3 regions of the Pseudoduganella sp. GW821-FHT12E03 genome follow, and region 2 is predicted to be linked to each of the others. Evidence: riboswitches for the same ligand, from Rfam matches in the RefSeq annotation. Region 2 holds a riboswitch; each other region holds the start of a gene.
What was found. Region 2 has a riboswitch for glycine ahead of gcvT (glycine cleavage system aminomethyltransferase GcvT). Riboswitches for the same ligand answer to the same signal wherever they lie in the genome.
Positions count from the first base shown of each region.

Region 1: it holds a riboswitch for glycine, as region 2 does, so the genes downstream of both, AC1RRC_RS03535 (D-amino acid dehydrogenase) here and gcvT (glycine cleavage system aminomethyltransferase GcvT) in region 2, are expected to answer to the same signal.
Region 3: it holds a riboswitch for glycine, as region 2 does, so the genes downstream of both, AC1RRC_RS16050 (hypothetical protein) here and gcvT (glycine cleavage system aminomethyltransferase GcvT) in region 2, are expected to answer to the same signal.

Region 1 is NZ_JBXAQJ010000001.1:908,506-914,052, forward strand. It holds gene AC1RRC_RS03525 (GMC oxidoreductase) at 1-1,016, shown strand, start outside; gene AC1RRC_RS03530 (L-serine ammonia-lyase) at 1,081-2,469, opposite strand; gene AC1RRC_RS03535 (D-amino acid dehydrogenase) at 2,540-3,799, opposite strand; glycine riboswitch at 3,858-3,961, opposite strand; glycine riboswitch at 3,964-4,060, opposite strand; gene AC1RRC_RS03540 (hypothetical protein) at 4,158-4,520, shown strand; gene AC1RRC_RS03545 (TolC family protein) at 4,699-5,547, shown strand, end outside.
Region 2 is NZ_JBXAQJ010000002.1:625,842-631,388, reverse strand. It holds gene AC1RRC_RS06540 (DUF1631 family protein) at 1-126, opposite strand, end outside; gene AC1RRC_RS06535 (hypothetical protein) at 261-482, shown strand; gene AC1RRC_RS06530 (ATP-dependent Clp protease proteolytic subunit) at 527-1,084, opposite strand; glycine riboswitch at 1,230-1,316, shown strand; glycine riboswitch at 1,335-1,439, shown strand; gene gcvT (glycine cleavage system aminomethyltransferase GcvT) at 1,489-2,619, shown strand; gene gcvH (glycine cleavage system protein GcvH) at 2,667-3,050, shown strand; gene gcvP (aminomethyl-transferring glycine dehydrogenase) at 3,212-5,547, shown strand, end outside.
Region 3 is NZ_JBXAQJ010000005.1:566,579-572,125, forward strand. It holds gene AC1RRC_RS16035 (NAD(P)-dependent oxidoreductase) at 1-270, opposite strand, end outside; gene AC1RRC_RS16040 (acyloxyacyl hydrolase) at 439-981, shown strand; gene AC1RRC_RS16045 (M4 family metallopeptidase) at 1,092-2,816, opposite strand; glycine riboswitch at 3,068-3,159, shown strand; gene AC1RRC_RS16050 (hypothetical protein) at 3,420-4,142, shown strand; gene AC1RRC_RS16055 (C39 family peptidase) at 4,170-4,760, shown strand; gene AC1RRC_RS16060 (M4 family metallopeptidase) at 4,806-5,547, opposite strand, start outside.

The DNA of each region.
Region 1 (5,547 bases), on a different contig from region 2:
AGAACACGCTGGTGAAGAATTACCTGTGGTTCGCCGAAAAGCGCGGGGCCGCCATCCTGCCCGGGCACCAGGTCGTCGATGTCACGCCAGCCGGCGCGCCGGACGGCAGCGAAGGCTACGTTGTCACCACCGAACGCCCCGGCGCGTGGTGTTTCAAAGACCGCAAGACCTTCACCGCGCGCGGCGTGGTGATCGCGGCGGGCACCCTGGGCAGCAACCGCCTGCTCGCCAACCTGAAGCATGGCGGCTCGCTGCCGCGCATCAGCGACCGTCTCGGTGAACTGGTGCGCACCAACAGCGAATCCATCCTCACCGTGCGCCTGCCCAAGGACATCGGCACCTGGAACGACGTGGCAATCAGCGGCAGCATCCATGTCGACGCCGACACCCATATCGAACTGGTGACCTTGGGCCGCAAAGGGGATTTCATGTCACTACTGTACACCTGCCTGGTCGGCGACGGCACGCGCCTGACCCGGCCGCTGACCTGGCTGAGCGGCTTGCTGCGCCACCCGCTGCGCGGCCTGAAAACCCTGTGGCCGGTCGGCTGGAGCGAGCGCACCACCATGTTCCTGGTGATGCAGGCGCTGGATAACGCCATCGCGTTGCGCGCCAGTAAACGCTGGTTCGGCCGCGGCTATGCCCTGAGCACGGAACAGGACGCCGCCCGGCCCAATCCCACCTTCATCGCCGCCGGCAATGCGGCCGCCGCCTGGCTGGCCGCGCAGACCGGCGGTATCGCCCAGAGCAATATCTTCGAAGCCGCCGCCAACATTCCCACCACCGCCCACCTGCTGGGCGGCGCGGTGATCGGCGCCGATGCCGGTTGCGGCGTGATCGACGCCAGCCTGCGCGTGTTCGGCTACCGCAACCTGCTGGTCTGCGATGGCGCCGCCATGCCGGCCAATCCCGGCGTCAACCCTTCGCTGACCATCACGGCGCTGGCCGAGCATGCGATGGCACAGATTCCGGGGGCTGCGGAAAACGCCGGCGCCGCCATTGCGCCTACTGCCTGAGCAACATTGCGGTCGCCTGTACCCGGCGCCACCGGCCAACGCGACGGTGGCCGGCAAGGCGGTGCTAGCACGCCGCGTGATTCACCGTCACCACGTGGATCGCCAGTCCCCCCAGCGACGTTTCCTTGTACTTGTCGAGCATGTCGGCGCCGGTCTGGCGCATGGTCTCAATCACTTCGTCGAGGCTGACAATATGGGTGCCGTCGCCCTTCAGCGCCAGCGTCGCTGCGGTGATGGCCTTGATCGCGCCCATGCCGTTGCGCTCGATGCAGGGAATCTGCACCAGGCCGCCAATCGGGTCGCACGTCATGCCGAGATGGTGTTCGATCCCGATTTCCGCGGCGTTTTCGATTTGCTCGTTGCTGCCGCCGAGCGCCGCCGCCAATCCCGCCGCCGCCATCGCGCACGCCACGCCGACCTCGCCCTGGCAGCCGACTTCCGCGCCGGAAATCGATGCGTTGCGCTTGCACAGCATGCCGATGGCGGCCGCCGTCAGCAGGAAGATCCGTACCCCCTGCTCCGGGTCTGCCGGTTTGCATGATTCGACGTAATAGCGCAGCACCGCCGGAATAATCCCGGCCGCGCCATTGGTTGGCGCCGTCACCACCCGGCCGCCCGCGGCATTTTCCTCGTTGACCGCCATCGCGTACAGGCTGACCTGGTGCATTGCATCGTGCGGCCGCGCATGGGTAGCGTCCGGACCCGCTTCATTGACTTGCCGCCACAGCCGGGCGGCGCGGCGCTTGACGTTCAAGCCGCCTGGTAACGGGCCTTCCGTCACCAGGCCACGGGCGATACAGCCGCTCATCACTTGCCAGAGGCGATCCAGCCCGGCGTCCAGCGCGGCGTCTTCCATGCGGGCGCATTCATTGGCGCGCAACATGCGGGGAATCGATAACCCACTGTCGCGGCCATGCCGCAGCAATTGCCCCATGTTGTGGAACGGGTACGGCACCGGCACGGCGCCATCGGTTCCCTGGGCGAGCGGCGCTTCGCCGGCTTCACGAATAAAGCCGCCGCCTACTGAAAAAAAAACGCGTTCAACAAAACTGCCATCGTCCAGGGTCAGCGTAAACCGCATGCCGTTCGGGTGTTCCGGCAAGCTCTCGGTCTTGTGGAACACCAGGTTGTTACGGGCAGTAAAGCGCACGGGATAGGCGCCAAGCAGTTTTAACTGGCCATCGAGTTCAATTTGCGCCAGCAAGTCATCGACCGCATCCGGATCGACACCCGGCGGAGTCTCGCCCAGCAAGCCCAGGATCACGGCCTTGTCGGTCGCATGGCCGACACCGGTCAGCGCCAGCGAACCATACAGAGCCACTTCAATCGCCACGGCTTTGTCCAGCCGCTTGCATTCAAGTAAAAAGCGGCGCGCCGCCACCATCGGCCCGACAGTATGGGAACTCGACGGGCCAATGCCGACTTTGAAAAGGTCAAACACACTCATGTCCATCAACGGTTTCCTTCAAAAAAATTGGGTAGACAGGCCGGCGGCAGGGGAAGGCGCCACCGGCCGGAACGGGTCAGGCGCGGCCTGGCGCCAGCAGCGACACGGGACACTGCCGCTCGCGGGTGGACGCCATCATGCCGGCCACCATGTCGGCCGTGACGGCGCACAGGGTCCAGCCCAGGTGGCCGTGGCCCGTGTTGTAGAACACGCCCGGTGCGCAGCCGGGACCGACCCGGGGCAGCATGTCCGGCATCATCGGACGCAAACCGGCCCACGGCACCACGCGGTTGGTCTTGATGCCAGGGAAGCATTGCGCCACCCAGTCGGTCAGGGGACGGATGCGGTCGGCCCGGATGTCCCGGTTGAAACCGTTGAATTCCGCAGTGCCGGCCACCCGGAAACGGTCGACGCCGAGGCGGCTGGTCACCAGTTTGGTGGCGTCGTCCAGCAGGCTGACCTGCGGCGCGGCGGCCTGGCTGCCCGCGTCATCGAGGTGGACCGTGATGGAATAGCCTTTGACCGGATAAATGTTGACCCGGTCCCCCAGCATGTGGGCGAAGGTGCGGCTGGCGGTGCCGGCGCACACCACCACGCCGTCAAAGGTCTCGACCTGGCGGAAGCCCAGCTGGACCGTCGCGACTTCCACACGGCCATCCTTGCTCGACAGCGAACGCACGTCCTGGCCCAGGCGGATGCCAACACCGAGGCGCAGGCAGGCGTCCGACAGGGCCGTGGTGAACTTGTGGATGTCGCCGGTGGCATCGCTCTCCGTGTAAAAACCGCCGTAATAGTCACCCTGCAGCGCCGGTTCGATCTGGCGCATCTCGTGCGGCGTCACGGCTTGCCGCTGCAGCCCGCCTTCGGCCAGCATGCCCGACACCGCGCGCGCATGGTCAAACCCGGCGCGGTCGCGGTAGATGTGCAGGATACCCTGGCGGCGGACGTCGAAATCGATCCGCTCGGCGCGGGCCCATTCAAACAGGTGTTCGCGCGCGGCGATGGCCAGGCGCGCCGTGGTAATGGTGTTGCTGCGGTAGTACGGGATGGCCGCCATGAATTCAGCGAACCAGCTGAATTTGTGCCACGACGGCTTGGGATTGACCAGCAGCGGCGCATCATTGCGCAGCATCCATTTCACGCCTTTGACGATGGTCGACCAGTGGTTCCAGACTTCCGCGTTGGAGGCCGACAGCTGGCCGCCATTGGCGAACGAGGTTTCCATGGCGGGATAGCGGTTGCGTTCGAATACCGTGACGGCAAAACCTTGTTTTGCCAGCGCATAGGCGGTCGTGATCCCGGTGACGCCGCCACCGATAACAGCAATTGTTTTCATGATGCTCGAGACTCCAGAAGTCAAAAGAGGGTCCCTGCGCGGATACGCAAGAGACACCCCCTCTGTTCTGGACCTGAGAGATTTCGCATGCCCCTGCCGTGGCAGTTCGATGCTTGCTCCTTCGGTGCACCGGGCGACGACTTCCGGCAGCTCTTCAGAGTGTGAATGTGGTATCGGTCCTTTTGCCTGAGAGTTTCCGGGGCGGTTGCTCCTTCGGCGCTGTCCTCGCACTGGGCGGACAGTCTCTCCCGATATCACCTGGAGCGAAGCATAGTCGAAGATGTGACGATTTACCAAACATTTTTCATATGAATTTCACATTTCAGGGCGCCAAATGCCCATGCTATACTGCGCCGCTATGGCCCGTAAGTTCCTGTTCTTCATGCTGACAATCGTCGCACTCCAGTTCAGCTGGATGGCGATCAGCGTCTATTGCGGACACGAATCGGGCCGCGCCGCGCAGCACTTCGGCCACCACCAGCATACCGGGCACCCCGACGACACCGACCTGGCGAAAGATAGCTCGCCGTCGCTGGCGAAAAAACTGACGCCCCATACCGATTGTTCGTCCTGTTCCCATGCGCCGCTGGCGCCGGCGACTTTGGACACGGCGCTGGCCCATGCCCCGCTGGCCGGACAGCGGCAAACCATGCCGCTGTCCACGCCCTCCTCGGCTTACACCCCGCCACCTGAACGCCCCCAGTGGCGCGCCGCCGCTTAAGCCCGGCGGCTGTTTCACCTCTTTCAGTCGAGCCAAGCAAGCTGAGCCAAGCTGCACAAGTGGCATGCGCGACCGCGCGTGCCCCGTTGCCGCATCGCTCACGCGCTGCATAGCCTGAACGCTGCATAGCCCTCTCGCCGCCGGATTGTCTTCGACGTCCTCTTTCGGAGTGAAATCCATGCGATCCAGATTCATCATGCTGGGCGCCACGGTCCTGTTGTCAGGTCAGTGCCTGCCCCTGGCCGCCCATGCGGCCGCCCCGCAGGTACCCGATCCGGTATCCCCTGCGGCACCCAATGCCACATTCAATCTGGCGCTGATCCAGCCGACATTAACGCTGGAACAGGCCATCGCCCTTTCCCTGTCGTCCAATCCCGCCCTGCGCGCGGCCGGCGCCGGTATTGCCATTGCCGACGGCGCCCGCCAGCAGGCCGGCCTGTTGCCCAATCCCGAACTGTCCGTGCTGCGCGAAGGCGCGTCCCATGGTAACCGCACGCAAACGGTGCAACTCAGCCAGCCGCTGGAACTGGGCGGCAAACGCGCCGCCCGCATCGCGGTGGCGGAGCTGGACCGGACCCTGGCCGCCGACGAGGTGTACGTCAAGGCGGCGGAACTGCGCGCCGACGTGACGGCCGCCTACTTTGATGCGCTGGCAGCCCAGGAACGTGTCGAACTGGCGCAGGGCGCACTGGAGCTGGCGCTGAAAACCAGCCATGCGGCCAACCGGCGCGTGACCGCCGGCAAGGTGTCGCCGGTGGAAGCCACGCGGGCCAATGTGGCCACGTCCCATGCCCGGCTGGAACTGACGCAAGCCAATGCCGACCTGGCCAGCGCCCGGCGGCGCCTGGCGGCGATGTGGGGCAGTCCCTACGCGCTGCAGCAGCGCCTGGCACATCCCGAACCCGATGGGACGGCATTGCCGCCGCTGGAAATGCTGGAAGCGCGACTGGAAGCGGCGCCGCAACTGCGGCAGGCGCGCACCCGCCACGAACGGGAACAGGCGCAAGCCGGCCTCGAACGGGCGCAG
Region 2 (5,547 bases):
CGTCGTAAAGTCCAGGAATTGTTCGCTGACGTGCCGGTGGACGATGTCGATCAGGTTTTCCAGCAACGCATGCCGCGGCGTCACCGCTTTCTTGGGCACGGCAGGATTTGTCTGATCTGATTGCATGGTCTAACCTGATTTGGTGGGAACGGCGGATTGCCACACCCATATTCTTGCACACTATTGCCACAAGGCAATAGCTACAAGTCAATAATCGGTAGTTTTTTTGCCGGACTGTCTCAACCTGAAGGGATTAAATCATGCAACCCAAGGTAAAAACCAGACAAGATTATCAGGGCAGCCAGGAGACGCCGCAGCAAGGTGGCGGCATCAGCCGGCAGTCAGGAACTAAAGGATCGGTATCGGTTTCGCCGCAGGATCACCAGGGCGCCCGGCGCGAAGATGTGCGGGCCGAGGAAAGCCGCCGCGCCAACCGGATCAGCGCCCGCAGTACGCACCGCAACGGGGCCAGGGGGCGCTGACCGGAAAGTTAACCGGAAAGACATGGGCGGCCCGGCCGCCCGGTTCAGATATTCGTCACGCGGCGCCCTTTGGGCGGCGCAAAATCCATGACTTTATTCACCATCTTGACTTCGGCAGCCTGCCTGGCCGTCAAGTGCAAGTCCGAATAATTATGGATTTGCCATTGCTCGTCCAACAATTCCACGTGATTCCGGAGGATTTCCTCGGTCCGCGCATCGTCGGCCTGCAAGCCCTCGACGATAATGCGCAGCGCTTCCGGCCTGGCGCCGGACGGCGCGCTGGCGTGCGACTTATGCACCATGAAACGCGCGGTGCTGCTGGCATAGCGCTTTTGCCCCGCCAAAAACACGATCACGGCAATCGAAGCGACCGCGCCCGCGTTATAGAAATGAAAACGGATCGGCAGCTTGCTCAGGTAGTTGTACAGGCAGATACCGTCGCTGACATAGCCGCCATTCGATTGCAGCAACACGTGCGCGTCGGTCACCATGTCTTCCGTCATATCGGCGACCGCATCGAACATGCGGTGCACCATATCGCTGTTGACGTCGCCGGACAGCGTGAACCACGCGTGCCCGTCAAATTTTTCATGCTGGTCCATGGTTGGCCTCGTTGTTTTAATTACGACAATTTTAGCAAAGGAGCGGCCCCCTCCCGCGCACTGAATTCATTCGTGCGCATGAGTAATCGGCGGCCCCGCCAGGGCCTGCAAGATTGACATGAGTGACCATCTGGCATATAGTCGACAGTCTTGATCGGGAGAGCGCAGCAGCCCGCTGCCGCCGAAGGGGCACTACCCAAAAACTCTCAGGCAAAAGGACCGGTCAGGGGCCAGCGGCGCACGGCGCAGCCGGTTAAACTCTGGAGAGCGGCCGTTCGTTCTGAAACGGCCCACCGAAGGGGCGTGCAAACCATCCGTTTGCTATCTCTCAGGTACCAAGGACAGAGGGGTTCGAAGTACGGCATTGCCGTGCCTTATAACTCCTTTTGATCATTGGACCAAACATGACCTTGAAGTCGACTCCCCTCAATAACGCCCACCGCGCACTTGGCGCCCGCATGGTCGATTTCGGCGGCTGGGACATGCCCGTCAACTACGGCTCGCAAATCGAAGAACACCACGCGGTGCGCACCGACGTCGGCATGTTCGACGTGGCCCACATGTGCGTGGTCGACATCAAGGGCGCCAATGTGCGCGGCTTCCTGCGCGGCCTGCTGGCCAACAACGTCGACAAGCTGCAGGTATCGGGCAAGGCCCTGTACTCGTGCATGCTCAATCCTGAAGGCACCGTGATCGACGACTTGATCGTCTACTTCATCAACGAAGAATGGTTCCGCCTCGTGGTCAACGCCGGCACCGCCGCCAAGGACGTGGCCTGGATGCAAGCGCACAACGACCAGACCGGCGCCGGCCTGACGATCACCCAGCGCCGCGATGGCGACACGGCTGAAGGCGCACCGATGGCCTTGATCGCCGTGCAGGGCCCGAACGCCCGCGCCAAGGTATGGGAAGTGATTCCCGGCTCGCAAGCCGCCACGGGCGAAATGAAGCCATTCAACGTCGCCTTCGTGCAAGACACGCCGTTCGGCGAGGCGATGGTGGCACGCACCGGCTACACCGGCGAAGACGGCTTTGAAATCGGCGTCGCGGCAAGCAAAGCCGAAGCGCTGTGGAACGCCCTGGTGGCCGCGGGCGTGAAGCCGGCAGGCCTGGGCGCGCGCGACACGCTGCGCCTGGAAGCCGGCATGAACCTGTACGGCCAGGATATGGACGAATCCGTGAACCCGCTGGACGCAGGCCTGGCCTGGACCATCGACCTGGTGTCCGAGCGCGACTTCGTCGGCAAGGCCGCCCTGCAAGCCAAAGGCCAGAACGCCCAATTCGTCGGCCTGATCCTGCGTGAAAAAGGCGGCGTGCTGCGCGCGCACCAGAAAATCGTCGCCGCCAATGGCGACACCGGCGAAATCACGTCCGGCACGTTCTCCCCAACCATGCAGCAAGCGATCGCCCTGGCGCGCGTGCCGATGGGCGTGAATGTCGGCGACACCGTGCACGTGGAAATCCGCGACAAGAAGCTGGCCGCCACGGTAGTCAAGCTGCCTTTCGTCCGTAACGGTAAAATCCTCGCTGCCTGACACGGGTCAGCACCTCAAACACGAACAACAACCCTATTGGAGCCAATATGAGCAACATTCCTGCAGACCTGAAGTACACCGCATCCCACGAGTGGGTACGTGCTGAAGCGGACGGCACCCTGACCGTCGGCATCACCGAATTCGCGCAGGACGCGCTGGGCGACATCGTGTTCGTCGAACTGCCGAAAGTCGGCAACACCTACACCGCCGGCGACGACGCCGCCGTGGTGGAATCCGTGAAAGCCGCTTCCGACATCTACGCACCAGTGTCCGGCGAAGTCATCGCCGTCAACGACGCGGTAGTGGATTCGCCTGAATCGATCAACGCGGACGCCTACGCCAACTGGCTGTTCAAGATCAAGCCATCCGACGCCGCCGCCATCGACGGCTTGCTGGACGCTGCCGCTTACGGCAAGACCACCGAAGGTTAATACCATGGCGCCCGCCTGACCGCGGGCGCCATTTTTTTGCGGTCCCCGTTCAGCAGGCTTTACAAAGCCGCCGAAACGCCTCGAACCGCATGCACCGCCCCGGCGGCCCTGCGGTTTTGTAAAGCCCGCCCAACGTATTTATCTCATCTGCCCCCGCTATCATGACCCGTACCAGCCTGACCCAACTCGAAGCCCGCGATGCATTCATCGCCCGCCACATTGGCCCGGACGCCGCCGAGCAGCAGCAAATGCTCGACGTGCTGGGCTACGCCTCGCGCGCCGCGCTGATCGATGCCATCGTGCCGCCATCGATCCGCAACAAGAACACCCTGCCACTGGGCCAGTTCACCGACTCGCTGCCTGAAACCGAAGCGCTGGCGAAACTCAAAGCCATCGCCGGCCAGAACAAGGTATTGAAGTCCCTGATCGGCCAGGGTTACTACAACACCCACACCCCGGGCGTTATCCTGCGCAACATCTTCGAAAACCCGGCCTGGTACACCGCCTACACCCCGTATCAGCCGGAAATCTCGCAAGGCCGCCTGGAAGCCATCCTGAACTTCCAGCAAGTGGTGACCGACCTGACCGGCATGAGCATCGCCAACTCGTCGATGCTGGACGAAGGCACCGCCGCCGCCGAAGCCATGACCCTGATCCAGCGCGTGGGCAAGTCGAAGTCGAACGTGTTCTACGTCGCCAACGACGTGCTGCCGCAAACCCTGGAAGTGGTGCAGACCCGCGCCACCCCGCTGGGCATCGAAGTGCGCACCTTTGATCCGTCGGAACTGGCCGGTGTCACTGGCGCCTTCGGCGTGCTGCTGCAATACCCTGGCGTGAACGGCGTGGTGCGCGACTACCGCGCCGCCGTGGAAACCGTCAAAGCCGCCGGCGCGATGGTGGTGGTGGCCGCCGACCTGCTGGCCCTGACCATGCTGACGCCACCGGGCGAATGGGGCGCCGACGTGGTCGTCGGTAACTCGCAGCGCTTCGGCGTACCGCTGGGCTTTGGCGGCCCGCACGCCGGCTACCTGGCGACCCGCGACGAATACAAGCGTTCGATGCCAGGCCGCCTGGTCGGCGTGACCATCGACCAGCAAGGCAACAAGGCTTACCGCCTGGCCCTGCAAACCCGCGAGCAGCACATCCGCCGCGAAAAAGCCACGTCGAACATCTGCACCGCGCAAGTGCTGCTGGCCGTCATCGCGTCGATGTACGCGGTCTACCACGGCCCTGCCGGCCTGCTGCAAATCGCCAAGCGCGTGCACCGCTTCACCGGCATCCTGGCGTCCAACCTGAAAGCCCTGGGCTACAGCCTGTCGAACGATTCGTACTTCGACACGATCACCGTCAAGACCACCAATGCCGACGCGCTGCACGCGGCCGCTGTCGCCAACGGCGTCAACCTGCGCAAGATCGACGCGCACCACGTCGGCGTGTCGCTGGACGAAACCACCACCCGTGACGACATCGCCACGCTGTGGACCATCTTTGCCGCCGGCATCAATTCTTCGGCGACCGCGCCGGACTTCGACACCGTGGAAGCGTCCATCGAGCGTGGTTTCAACGAAGCGCTGGGCCGCTCGTCCGCTTACCTGACGCACCCGATCTTCAACCGCTACCACTCCGAAACGGAAATGCTGCGCTACCTGCGCAGCCTGGCCGACAAGGATCTCGCCTTGGACCGCACCATGATCCCGCTGGGTTCGTGCACCATGAAGCTGAACGCCACCAGCGAAATGATCCCGGTGACCTGGCCTGAATTCTCGACCATCCACCCGTTCGCGCCAAACGACCAGACCGTCGGCTACCGCGAAATGATCGGCCAGCTGGAAGACATGCTGTGCGCCGTGACCGGCTACGCCGCCGTCTCACTGCAGCCGAACGCCGGTTCGCAGGGCGAATACGCCGGCCTGCTGGTGATCCAGAAGTACCACCAGTCGCGTGGCGAAGGCCACCGCAATATCTGCCTGATCCCATCGTCGGCGCACGGCACCAACCCGGCTTCCGCCCAGATGGTCGGCATGCAGGTGGTGGTGACCGCCTGCGACGAGCGCGGCAACGTGGACCTGGCCGACCTGAAAGCCAAGGCGGAACAGCACAGCAAGAACCTGGCGTGCGTGATGGTGACCTACCCTTCGACCCACGGCGTGTTCGAGGACGGCATCACTGAACTGTGCGACATCATCCACTCGCACGGCGGCCAGGTGTACGTGGACGGCGCCAACATGAATGCACTGGTCGGCGTGGCCGGTCCGGGCGCGTTCGGCGGCGACGTGTCGCACCTGAACCTGCACAAGACCTTCTGCATCCCGCACGGCGGTGGCGGTCCGGGCGTGGGCCCGATCGGCGTCGGCGCGCACCTGGCGAAATTCCTGCCGAACCAGCGTTCCAACGGCTACGTGCGCAGCGAAGACGGCATCGGTTCGATTTCCGCCGCGCCGTTCGGTTCCGCGTCGATCCTGCCGATTTCGTGGATGTACATCGCGATGATGGGCGC
Region 3 (5,547 bases), on a different contig from region 2:
CATGTCGATCCACAGCGCGTTGGCCTTCAGCGACGGCAGCGCCGCATCGATCACGAGGCCGACCACCGGCCCCGCCTCCAGCATGGAAATCACGATATCGGCCGACGAGACGGCGTCGCCCAGGTCAGCGACGGGCATGGCGCCGAATTCAGCGAGCGGCTCGGCTTTGCTGGCCGTACGGTTCCAGACCGTGACGGCGTAACCGGCGTTGAGCAGGCGGCGCACCATGGGATCCCCCATCAAACCGATGCCGAGGAAAGTGATTTGCATTAGGATCTCCAAACAAGTTGAGAACAATGGGTGCCGGGCCTTCGGGCCGGGCATCCACATATCAGTATCTGGTCAGCATCTTAGCGCCACCGGATCGTTTTTGTGAATGTCGCTACAATGAGGGAATGCTATATAACTCGAGATATGGCATCGACTATGAAAGAGCCTATGCACACATTCAAACTTATCGCGGTTGCAAGCGCCATGCTGGCCATGCAATCCGCCCAGGCGGCACCCGATATCGACACGGCTTACACGGAATTTGGCAGCGGATCAAAGGTCCGCATGGTGCGCGCAGGCGTCACCTCCGACTGGAACACGCGCTGGTTCCAGTCCAACGGCACCCATGTCACGGCCTACTGGGATGCCAGCTTCGGCGCATGGCGGGGCACGCGGGCGCGCAATATTCCGGGCGCGCACCAGAACCTGGTGGACGTCGGCCTGACGCCGGTATTCCGCTTCCAGCGTGACGACGGCCTGGGATTATTTGCGGAAGCCGGTATCGGCATGCACCTGCTGTCCAAAAAATACGACAATAATGACGACCGGCTGTCGACCACTTTCCAGTTCGGCGACCATATCGGCGTCGGCTATGTGTTCAACAAAAACTGGGAAGTGGCGCTGAAGATGCAGCACTATTCCAACGGCGGCATCAAGAAACCCAACAGCGGCGTGGATTACGGCGTGGTGAAGGTGTCGTACCGCTTCTAGGCACCTGGATGAGGATGCCCGGCCTGAAGGCCCGGCGCCCATTTATAAAACTCAATAAAAAACCCTCCGCAAGCGCAAGCCTGCGGAGGGTTTTTATTTGCTGCTACGGCTTATTCAGCGACGTCGGTACCGACGTTGATGGCGGCGTAGGCACGCTGCACGGCTTTCGCTTCCGCGCTGTTGGCACCATACAGTTCCGTCGCGGCGGCCAGCACTTTGGTGCGGGCATCGGCATAGTTGGTCGACGACGTAAACTTGGTGGTCAGCGCCTTGAACCAGATGCGGTATGCCTTGTCCAGGCCGATGCCGGTCATGTTTTTCGGCGACTGGGTCAGGTACGGCGAGTAGTAGTCGCTGGACGTGGTGGCGCTGGAACCCTTGGCCAGGAAGTAGAACATGCGGTTGTTCGGGCCGCTGCTGTAGTGCACGTCCAGGCGTTTCAGCGACGAACTCCATGCATCTTTCGATGCGCCGTCTTTCGAAGGTTTGTACATCCAGCGCAGCGGATTGCCATCCTTCGAAATTTCCTTGCCGGTCATCCAGTCGTTGGCGCCAGGCGATGGCAGCGATGCGCCGGTGCCGCCGGCGCGGGCATAGGCTTCCACGGCTTCGCCAGCGATGTCCGATGCCGATTCATTCAGGCCGCCCGATTCGCCGCGGTAGGCCAGGTTGGACGTGGCGGCGGTGATGCCGTGGCCCATTTCATGGCCGATCACGTCGATCGAACCCAGGTTGTTGAAGTACGAACCGCCGTCGCCGATGTACATGCACTTGCAACCGTCGCTGTAGTACGCATTGTCATACGCGGTGTTGACGTGGGCCGCGATATAGGTGGCGGTATTGTTACCGTCCAGCGATTGCCAGCCCAGCACGTTCTTGTGCATGTCGTAGGTGTTCATCAAGCCCCACAGTGCGTTCACCGCGGCGGTCTGGCCGTTGGCGTTGGTGGTGCTGCCGCCGGCGATGTATTGCTGGCCATCGCCCCAGATATTGGTGGCGTTGGTGTACACGCTGCCGGCGCTGGTGGTGTGGTTGGCGTTGGTGATGGCCATGGCGCCGAAGGTGCCGCCGGTGCCGCGCGAACCATCGATCATCTTGTAGTTGGCGCCGTCATAGGTGGTGTTGATCGGCACCTGGCCGTTGTACTGGCTGTGGCCGGTGCCGATCACGGTTTGATGCATGTTCCACTGGTCGAGCACAGCGCCATTGGCCGCGTCCACGATGGTGTTGTGGAAGACCGGCTTGTTGCCATTGGCCTGGCGGGTCTGCACCAGGTACGCCAGCTTGTAGCTGTCCACCACGTCTTGCACGTCGGTCGCGTTCAGGTCCGCTTCGGCCTTGTTGGCGGCGCCGGCGACACGCACGGTTTTCATCACAGGGAAAATGATCAGTTCCGCGCTTGGCGGGTCGATCTGTACATTGTGGGAACCCACTTTGCCCAGCGCGACCTTGATGGCGTCCTGGCCGCTCATGGACGGCTTGGTGTTGATGCGCTTGGCGCTCAGGTCTTTGCGGCGCTCGGCAATCGATTCGCTGACGATGTTGCCGCCCGCATCGGAGACCACCACGGATTCGGATTCAAACACGCGCACACCCTTGTAGGTGTGGTTCAGGCGGCTGATGGCGTGGCCACGTTCGCCCGGGTGCTGGGAAGCGATGGCGAAACCATGGTCGGCATCCAGGCCATGTTTGCTGCGCTCACCATTCAGCGTGCTGACCAGGCGAGCCTTGTCTTGCTGGGAAAACGATGCCGGGGTGCCCATCATGGGCGCGGCGAATGCGGAACCTGCGATCGACACAATTGCTGCTGCAATCAGGGTCTTGCGAATTGCCATGGTTTCTCCGTTATAGATTTGGGTAGCGACGGCTACCTCGTGACCGCCACCTTACCGAAGCACCACAGGCCATGACAAAAAAATCGGGAATTACGACGAAAAGTGTGCACTTGTCTCAATTTGAAATTTTTTGTCGAACGTATCCATGTTTTTTTGTAGCGCGATACGGAAACAACGCAGCACTTGTGCGGTGTTGAATCATTCGTTCTGACTGGGCTATGCTGAATTAAGTAACCGGTGCAACACCGGTTGCAGCATAGTCGGGAGAGACCGGTCCACCATAGCCGGCGCCGAAGGAGCAACCGCCCCGGAAACTCTCAGGCCCATGAACCGGCTATGCTGATCAGAACTCTGAAGAGCCGCCCGGCCGCATGGCCATGGCGCACCGAAGGAGCAAGCGGCGCTACCGCCCGTGAATCTCTCAGGTCCGGAACAGAGGGGGCAACCGCTGTGCGTACGTCCTGTGCGCGCAGTTCTCAATCCATCTTGTGACGAAAGTCCGTGCCTTGACCGCATCGACCGCGTTTGCGCCGCGTTTTGCGCCGCGTTTTGCGCCACATTTTGCGGTGCGGGCCTCGTACACCCTGAAAAGGAGAAGCATCCATGCAGCACCAACGTTCCACCCGGCGTGCATTGCTGGCGCCATTGGCCTTGTTCACGATCCTGGGCCTGTCCGGCATACCCGCCATGGCGCAAAACGCCACGGCGATTGCCGCCAAAGACGGCGCATCGGCGCAAGCGGCGGCACAGCGCGACTTCGCGCAATTTGCCGCGTACCAGCTGCGCACCCGGCCCGGTGTCGCCCCGGTTGATTTCCCGCTCGAAATCGGCGACATGCAGGACTTGAAGGATGCTGTGATCGGCTACGGCTTTCCTGTCCATTCCGTGGAAGCCAAAGACATCGTCGCGGGCCGCGCGGATTTGCAGGCCATGGCCAAGCCTACCGGGCAGTGGCGCTTCATCGTCTCCGTGCGCGGCAAGCCGGTCGGCCTGGCGACCGTGGAGCAGGTCAACGGCCGCTATGAAACCGTTTCGTATGGCGCCGCCATCCTGGCAAAAGATGTCGATGCGTTGACGGCCCATCATGGCAATGCGGCGCGCAACAACCTGCGTTTCGTCCGCATTTACCAGGCGCGCGCCGACTTCCTGGAAGTCTCCGGTGAAGGCCGTACCCGTTATGCGCCACTGCATTCGGCACGCGAATCGCTGCTGCTGCAGGCGCGCGCAATGAAAACGGGTCAGGGCGACACGTCACTGATGGAAGCGTCCGAAGTGCTGCAGCCGCTGCGCGCAGCCGTCAAAGCCAACCTGGATGCGTTCCGCTGATCCTCATATCTGAATCTGGAGAGACCCATGAAATTGAAGCATCTCGCAATCGGCGCCGCCATGGCGCTGGCCATGCCGATGGCCATGGCGCAATGGCGCACCTTGTCCGTGCCGCTGACCACGCAGGAACACAGCCAGTGGTGCTGGTCCGCATCGAGCAAGGCAATTCTCAGCTATTACTGGGCCAATTACCCAAGCCAGTGCCAGATCGTGAACTGGGCGTATGGCTTGAACTACGCTTGCGGCAACAGCACGTTTAACTGGAACAGCAACGCCAACCAACCGAACTCCATGTATGGTTCATCCGGCAGCGTGCAAAACATCCTGGCCAATTGGAGCGTGCCAAACACCGCGATCAATAATTACCTGTCGTGGAACACCGTGGTTTCGGACATCAACGCCAACCGGCCGTTCGTGATCCGCTACGGCTGGACCGGTGGCGGCGGCCACATCATGGTGGGACGCGGCTATGAAACATATAACGGCGTCAATTACGTATACATCATGAACCCGTGGCCAGGCGAAGGACAAACCTGGCGCACCTATGCGTCGGCGGTCAGCGCGTCGGACCATAACTGGACCCATACGCAGCGCATGAATATCAGCCGCGCGAACTGACCTGTGCAAAAGCCGGCCCGGCATTGAGTGGGCTGGCTTTTGAAATTACTCAGCAATGTCGGTCCCAACATTGATGGCTGCATACGCCCGCTGCACCGCCTTCGCTTCAGCGCTGCTGGCGCCATACAGTTCTTGCGCCGCCGCCAGCACCTTGGCGCGCGCATCGGCGTAATTGGTCGACGAGGTGAATTTGGTGGTCAGTGCCCGGAACCAGATGCGGTAAGCCTTGTCCAGGCCAATGCCCGTCATCGCCAGCGGGGCTTTGGTCAGGTACTTCGAATAGTATTCGCTGGTGGTGCTGGCATTGGAACCCCTGGCCAGGAAGTAGAACATGCGGTTGTTCGGGCCACTGCTGTAGTGCACATCGAGGCTTTTCAGCGTCGTACTCCACGCGTCCGGGCTCTTGCCATCTTTGCTCGGCTTGTACATCCAGCGCAGCGGCTGGCCACTTTTTGAAATCTCCTTGCCCACCATCCAGTCGTTGATGCCGGGCGACGGCAGCACGGCCCCCTTGCCGCCAGCGCGCGCATAGGCTTCCACGGCTTCGCCGGCGATATCGGATGCCGACTCGTTCAGGCCGCCGGATTCACCGGTATAGAGCAGGTTGGAGGTGGCGGCCGTGATGCCATGGCCCATTTCATGGCCAATCACGTCGATGGCGCCCAGATTGTTGAAATACGTGCCACCATCGCCGATGTACATGCATTTACAGTTACCGGAGTAGTAGGCATTGTCATAGGCGGTGTTGACGTGGGCGGCGATGTACGTCGCCGTATTGTTACCATCC